2 linked regions of the Salipiger abyssi genome follow. Each later gene encodes a partner of the first gene's protein in a complex. Links are inferred from orthologs where the notes say so. Each region holds a gene or a part of one and is shown on either strand. Other genes may lie near its edges.

Region 1 (3,273 bases):
GCGGATCGGAGATATCGGAGAGCAGCGCGGGATAGTCGGGCATGCCGCGAAAAACCGGCTGCGCACCATGGGCGCGGGCGGCCTTGAGCTCGGCCAGAACCACGCCTTCGGGGCAGATCCGGTAATCCTCGACCCCGGCGGCGGCGGCAACGCCGGGCAGCGCCTCGAGCGCCGCCTGTGCGGTGCCATGTTCGGTTAAAAGCCGCCAAAAGGTCGTCACACCGACGCGGCGAGAGCGCAAGAGACGGAGCCAGGACAGCCGATCGTCTTCCGTGGTGGGTGGGAGTGGGGGGTGAGTGGAAGAATAGCTGTTGCTGCCCTCGGTCATCCCTGTGCCCCATCTGCTTGCAGGGATATCTCTAGCCCAAGTTTCCTTAATCAGTGGTAAACCAACTCGAAAAATCCCCGGCCTGGGCCAAAAAACACTGCCCTCTTTCAAAAAACGTACGCCCCCCGGAACCGCGAACCGCGCGTCAATCCGCCGTTCGCCCAGCCAGAGGCCGTCGCAGAGCGGCGCCGTGTATCAGCGCCAGTATCGGCCCGATCAGCGCCACGGGCCACAGATCCAGCGCCTCCGCCCAGAATGCGCCGATCGCCAGGCCGGCCAGCGCCACACTGAGCCAGCCGGCCATACCGCATCGCGTCATCACGTTGAGCAGGACAGCAAGCGGCAGATGACCCAGCCAGATCATGAGGAACGACATGCCAAACAGCACGCCGAAGCTGCTCAGGACCATGCCCATATCAGGCGAGAGTAACGCGAGGACCTCCCCCGCGCCGATCAGAATGATCCCCGCGAATGCAGCCGCAATCACTGTCAGCGCGAAAGCGCCAAGATGCCGCGACAGCCCGGCCCCGGGGGCCGGAACCGAACGCAGCGGATGCCAGCGGCGTTCAGGCCTGCGCACCGCCAACGGTCAGGCCCCCGATCATCACCGTCGGCTGGCCCACGCCCACCGGCACCCATTGCCCCTGCTTGCCGCAATTGCCCATGCCCGGATCGAGCGCCATGTCGTTGCCGAGCGCGCGGATCTGTTGCAGCGCCGTGGCGCCGTCGCCGATCAGCGTGGCGCCCTTGACCGGGGCGCCGACCTTGCCGTTCTTCACCCGGTAGGCCTCGGTGCAGGAGAACACGAACTTGCCGTTGGTGATATCCACCTGACCGCCGCCGAAACCGACCGCCCAGATGCCGTCTTCAAGATCCGCGACGATATCGCCGGGATCGGTGTCGCCGCCCAGCATGTAAGTATTGGTCATGCGCGGCATCGGCGCATGGGCATAGCTTTCGCGGCGCCCGTTGCCAGTGGGCGTCACCCCCATCAGACGGGCGTTCTGGCGGTCCTGCATGTAGCCCACGAGCACGCCGTCCTCGATCAGCACGTTCTTTCCCGAGGGCGTGCCCTCGTCATCCACGGTGATCGAACCGCGCCGGTCGGGGATGGTGCCGTCGTCCAGCACCGTGACACCCGGCGCCGCGATGCGCTGCCCCATCAGCCCGGCAAAGGCCGAAGAGCCCTTGCGGTTGAAATCGCCCTCGAGCCCGTGGCCGATGGCCTCGTGCAGCAGGATGCCCGGCCAGCCCGGCCCAAGCACGATATCCATCACCCCCGCCGGCGCCGGCTCGGCGCTCAGGTTGACCAGCGCGATGCGCAACGCCTCGCGCGCCTTGCCCTGCCAGTCGGCGGGCTCCAGCAGCCCGTCGAGCAGGAAGCGGCCGCCGCCGGAGGCGCTGCCGGCCTCGCGGCGGCCGTTCTCCTCGACGATCACGCTGACCGTGACGCGGGTCATCGGGCGGGTATCGGTGACCAGCGTGCCCTCGGGGCGCAGGATCGCCACCTCCTGACAGCTCGCGGCGATGGTGGCGGTGACCTGAACCACGCGTTTGTCGAGCCCGCGCGCATAGGCGTCGATCTCGCGCAGCGTGTCGATCTTGACCGGGAAGGCCTGCCCGACGATCGGGTCGGCATCGGTATAGAGCGTGCGGTTGGTGCCCGCGGGCGGCGGCGCCAGCACGCCGCCGCCATCGCCCACCGCCAGCCGCGCGGTTTCCGAGGCGCGCGCGATGGCGCGTTCCGACAGCTCGGTCGCATGCGCATAGCCCGCCACCTCGCCTTTCACCGCGCGCAGGCCGAATCCCTCGGATGCGTCGTAGCTCGCGGTCTTGATTCGCCCGTCATCGAGCACCAGCGCCTCGGCGCGGCGGCGTTCCAGGAACAGCTCTCCGTCCTCGGCGCCGTCCAGCGCCGCGCGCAGCTGCGCCAGCGTCCGGTCGCGATCCAGCGCTGTTTCAAAGGGGCGAAAAGGGGCTTCGGCCATGAGATACCTCGATTTATTTGATCCAGATCAAAAAAAGCGCCTTTTTGCCGCGCCAGACCTGCTTTATTTGATGCACGGATTGTGCTTTTTAAAGAGCGGAACTCAGAGGGGAGGAGGTCTCGCCCAGTCGCACCGCGCTGGATGTATCCTCCTGCGAACGAACAAGAACGACAACCGGATCAGGTGACACATGCGTAAGATTTCGATGCTGACGGGGCTTATGGCCAGCCTTCTGGCCGCGCCCGCCATCGCCCAGGACCTGGAAGTGGTGGGACGCCCGCATCAAGGCGGCCTGGGCTTCCAGCCCGCCGCGACCGAGCTGGCCCGCGACCTCCAATGGCTCGACGGCATGCTGCTCATCATCATCACGGCGATCACCCTGCTGGTGGTGGCGCTGATGGTCTTTGCCTTCATCCGCTTCAACCGCCGCGCCAACCCGACGCCCGCCAGCTTCACCCACAACACGCCGATCGAGGTGGCCTGGACCATCGGCCCGATCATCATCCTGGTGGTCATCGGCGCCTTCTCCCTGCCGGTGCTGTTCAAGCAGCAGGAGATCCCCGAGGGCGACGTGGTCATCAAGGTGACCGGCTACCAGTGGTACTGGGGCTATGAATATGTCGGCGAGGATCTGGCCTATGACAGCTACATGATCGGCCAGCCCTACACGCTGGCATCCGAGGACGAAGAGGCCGGCGCCCGCCCCTATGTGTTCAACGACGCGATGGAAGCCAAGCTGGTGAGCGCCGGCTATTCCAAGGACGACTGGCTGCTGGCCACCGATACCTCGGTCGTCGTGCCCGTGGGCGCCACCGTGGTGATGCAGGTCACCGGCGCCGACGTGATCCACTCCTGGACCATCCCCGCCTTCGGCGTGAAGCAGGACGCGGTGCCGGGCCGGATCGCCGAGCTGTGGTTCAATGCCGAGCGCGAGGGCGTCTATTTCGGCCAGTGCTC
Region 2 (3,126 bases), 3.6 Mb from region 1 along the record:
TTCTTGAAGGTGTTCTTTTCCGGGGTCACGAGTTCGCCGCCGAAGACGAGGTGCAGTCGCTGAACCATCCTTGATGTCCTTTCCCGTGCTGACGGGGGCAACCTACGGGCTGGCCGGGCGAGGTCAAGCGCGGAGGCGGCGGTGCAAAAGTTTTCGAAAACTTTTGCAAATTTCTTCGAAGAAATTTGCGGACGGGTGGAGCGCTCAGGGCATCTGCCGCAGCCGCGCGACGATATCCGCGTGCAGTGCCGGGTTGGCGGCAACCACCCCCTCATGCAGCGGTTTCTCGGCGTTGAAGCGGATCGCATCGCCGCGCCGGTCGGTCAGCCGCGCGCCGGCTTCCGCGAGCAGCAGCGCGCCGGCGGCGATGTCCCATTCCCAGGACGGGCGGAAGGTGAACATCGCATCATAGCGCCCCTCGGCCACCAGCCCCAGCCGGTAGGCGATGGAGGGGCGGTGGCTGCGCGTGGTGGCGGGCGTGCCCTGCCGCCAGTGGGTTGGGTCGAGCGCCGGCTTGGTCGCCAGCACATGCGCGCTCTCCAGCGTCGCGGCGCTGCCGGCGCGCAGGCGGCGGTCGTTGAGCCGCGCGCCTTCACCGGCCTCTGCCGTATAGAGCTTGTCGCGCAGCGGCAGGAAGACCACGGCGGCGGTGATCTCTCCGTCCTCGGCCACGGCGATGGAATGCGCCCAGCTGTCCGAGCCCTCGATGAAGCTGCGGGTGCCGTCGATCGGATCAACGATGAAGACCTTTTGCGCCGCCAGCCGGGCGGGATCGTCGGCGCTCTCCTCGCTGAGCCAGCCATAGCCGGGGCGGGCGCCGCGCAGGATTTCCGCAAGCACCGCGTTCACCGCCATGTCGGCATCGGTCACCGGGCTGCCGTCGTCGGGCTTGTGGCGCACATTGATTTCGGCACCGATAAAGCGCGTCGCGGTTTCGGCCGCCGCCTGGGCGGCGCGCATGAGCAGCGCGAGATCACTCTCCGGCAAGGGTCAGCCCCTCCACCAGCAGCGAGGGCACCACGCGCGACAGCCAGGGCCGGGCGTCGTTCGCGGGCGTCATCCGGCGCAGCATGTCGCGCAGATTGCCGGCGATGGTCACACCCGAGACCGCATAGGCCGGCACGCCGTTCTCGACCCAGAGCCCCGCCGCCCCGCGCGAATAATCGCCGGTATTGGGGTTGATCGTGGCGCCGATCATCGAGGTCACGATCAACCCGGTGCCCATCTCGGCGATCAGGTCCGCGCGGCTCTGCGACCCCTGGGTCAGCTCGAGATTCCAGGTGCTGGGCGAAGGCCCGCCCGAGGTGCCGCGCGCGGCATTGCCGGTGGGCGCCATATCCAGCTTGCGGGCATTGGCCAGATCGAGCGTATAGCCGGTCAGCACGCCGTTCTCGACGAGGGCGCGGCGCTGCGTCGGCAGGCCTTCGGCATCGAAGGGGCGGGAGCCTGAGATGCGCGGGCGGTGTGGATCCTCGATCAGCGACAGCTCCGCCGGCAGCACCTCTTGCCCCAGGGCGTCGCGCAGCCAGGACGCGCCGCGCGCCACCGCCGCGCCGTTGGCCGCCGCGATCAGATGGCCGATCAGCGCGCCGGCGATGCGCTCATCGAAGAGCACCGGATAGGCACCGGTCTTGGGTTTGCGCGGGTTCAGCCGCTCCAGCGCGCGCTCGGCAGCGCTGCGGCCGATTTCCTCGGGCGCGCGCAGGTCGCTCTGGAAGGTGCGCCCGTCGCCGTCGTAATCGCGTTCCATCGCCAGCCCTTCGCCGGCGATGGCGACGCAGGACACCGAGCGCGAGCTGCGCATATAGCCGCCGGAAAAACCGTTGCTGGTGGCCAGATGCACCTGCCGCCGCCCGTAGCCGGCGCTGGCCGCCTGCACCTGCCCGATGCCCGCGACGCCAAGCGCGGCGGCCTCGGCGGCGCAGGCATCCTCCTGAAGCGCCGCCGGGGCGGGCTCCGGCGCCGGGTCGCACATCTCGAGCGCGTCGGCATCCCAGTCGCGGGCAAGCTGGTCCGGATCGGCGAGCCCGGCATAGGGATCTTCGGGCGCCTCGCGGGCCATGGCGACGGCGCGTTCGGCCATCGCCGCCAGTGTTTCGTCGCGCGTGTCGGAGGCCGAAACCACCGCCGTGCGCCTGCCGACAAAGACCCGCAGCCCGATATCGGTGCCCTCCGAGCGCTCGGCCTGTTCCAGCGTGCCGTTGCGTACGTCGATTTCGGTGGCGCTGCCAGCGACCGCCAGCGCATCGGCAGCATCGGCGCCGGCCTTGCGGGCGGCGGACAGGAGGGCATCGGTCAAGGTATCGAGGGGGCGGGTCATGTGTTCTCCGTCTCGGGTCGTTCTCCGAGGTAGGCCGCGCGGCGGCGCTGTGCAAGGAAAAGGCGCCGGATTGGTCTGCGCTGTGGCGCTACCGGTGCGGGGGGGGCGCCCGCTACTCGGTCTTTGCGACCACGCCGAGGATCGGCCCCAGCGCGCGCCCGATATCGCGGCGGCCGATCTCCGGCGCCCAGAGCCGCGAGACATTGCCGTCGAGAAACAGCGCCTGCGGCAGGCCCAGCCTGTCGCGGAACAGCGAGGCGAATTCGTGGAAGGTCACCGCGCTTTCGGAGATCGCGAAAACGGCCCTCTTGCCGTCTTCCGAGGTGCCGACGCCGTTGCGCATATAGCGCGATGTGCTGTCGGGCAGGAAGCGCGGGTGCAATTCGCCGTCGACCACCAGCATCGGCCCCGATTGCTGCGCATAGCGGCACTCGGGCCGGTCGCGCAGAAAGGTGCGCGTCTCGATCACGTCGGCGCGGTCCTCGCGGATGCAGAAGATGCCATTGGGCAGCAGCCCGAAATTGCCCGGGCCGGCGTTGGAGATGACGCGCATCGCCTCCTCGCCGCCCTCGACATAATAGCCGACCGGCGCGCGATCCTCGTGATACATGCCGCCATTCATGGCAAAGACCAGCGTCTCGCCCTCGGCGCGCAGCGATGCGTCGAGCGTGGCGAACTGTCCCCAGGGCGTGCCGTCGGGGGCGTTCAGAAAGCCGCGCAGTTCTTCGTGTTCGGCATCGACGGTGCAGAGCGTGTAGCGGTTGCGCTCGTAATCCACGCTCTCGCAGGTGACGGCGCGGGCGGGT

The links.
Region 2: the proteins of tldD (region 1) and Ga0080574_RS23890 are in contact, whole or in part, in a solved structure (PDB 5NJ9), measured with the Escherichia coli proteins. The link is inferred for Salipiger abyssi from one-to-one orthologs.

What each region holds. Positions count from the first base shown.
Region 1 is NZ_CP015093.1:553,072-556,344, forward strand. Bases 106-3,062 are described here. They hold tldD (metalloprotease TldD), read right to left. Parts: upstream 2,317-3,062; coding sequence 895-2,316; downstream 106-894. Other genes in these bases: dprA (DNA-processing protein DprA), read right to left, coding at 106-328; Ga0080574_RS06255 (hypothetical protein), read right to left, coding at 474-914; coxB (cytochrome c oxidase subunit II), read left to right, coding at 2,507-3,062. Outside these bases: more of dprA, read right to left, coding at 1-105; more of coxB, read left to right, coding at 3,063-3,273. UniProt on the Escherichia coli protein: Metalloprotease involved in CcdA degradation. Suppresses the inhibitory activity of the carbon storage regulator (CsrA).
Region 2 is NZ_CP015093.1:4,177,575-4,180,700, reverse strand. The notes cover bases 148-2,957. They hold Ga0080574_RS23890 (TldD/PmbA family protein), read right to left. Parts: upstream 2,321-2,957; coding sequence 974-2,320; downstream 148-973. Other genes in these bases: Ga0080574_RS23885 (phosphodiester glycosidase family protein), read right to left, coding at 2,433-2,957; Ga0080574_RS23895 (inositol monophosphatase family protein), read right to left, coding at 205-987. In the rest of the region: Ga0080574_RS23900 (DUF4170 domain-containing protein), read right to left, coding at 1-68; more of Ga0080574_RS23885, read right to left, coding at 2,958-3,126.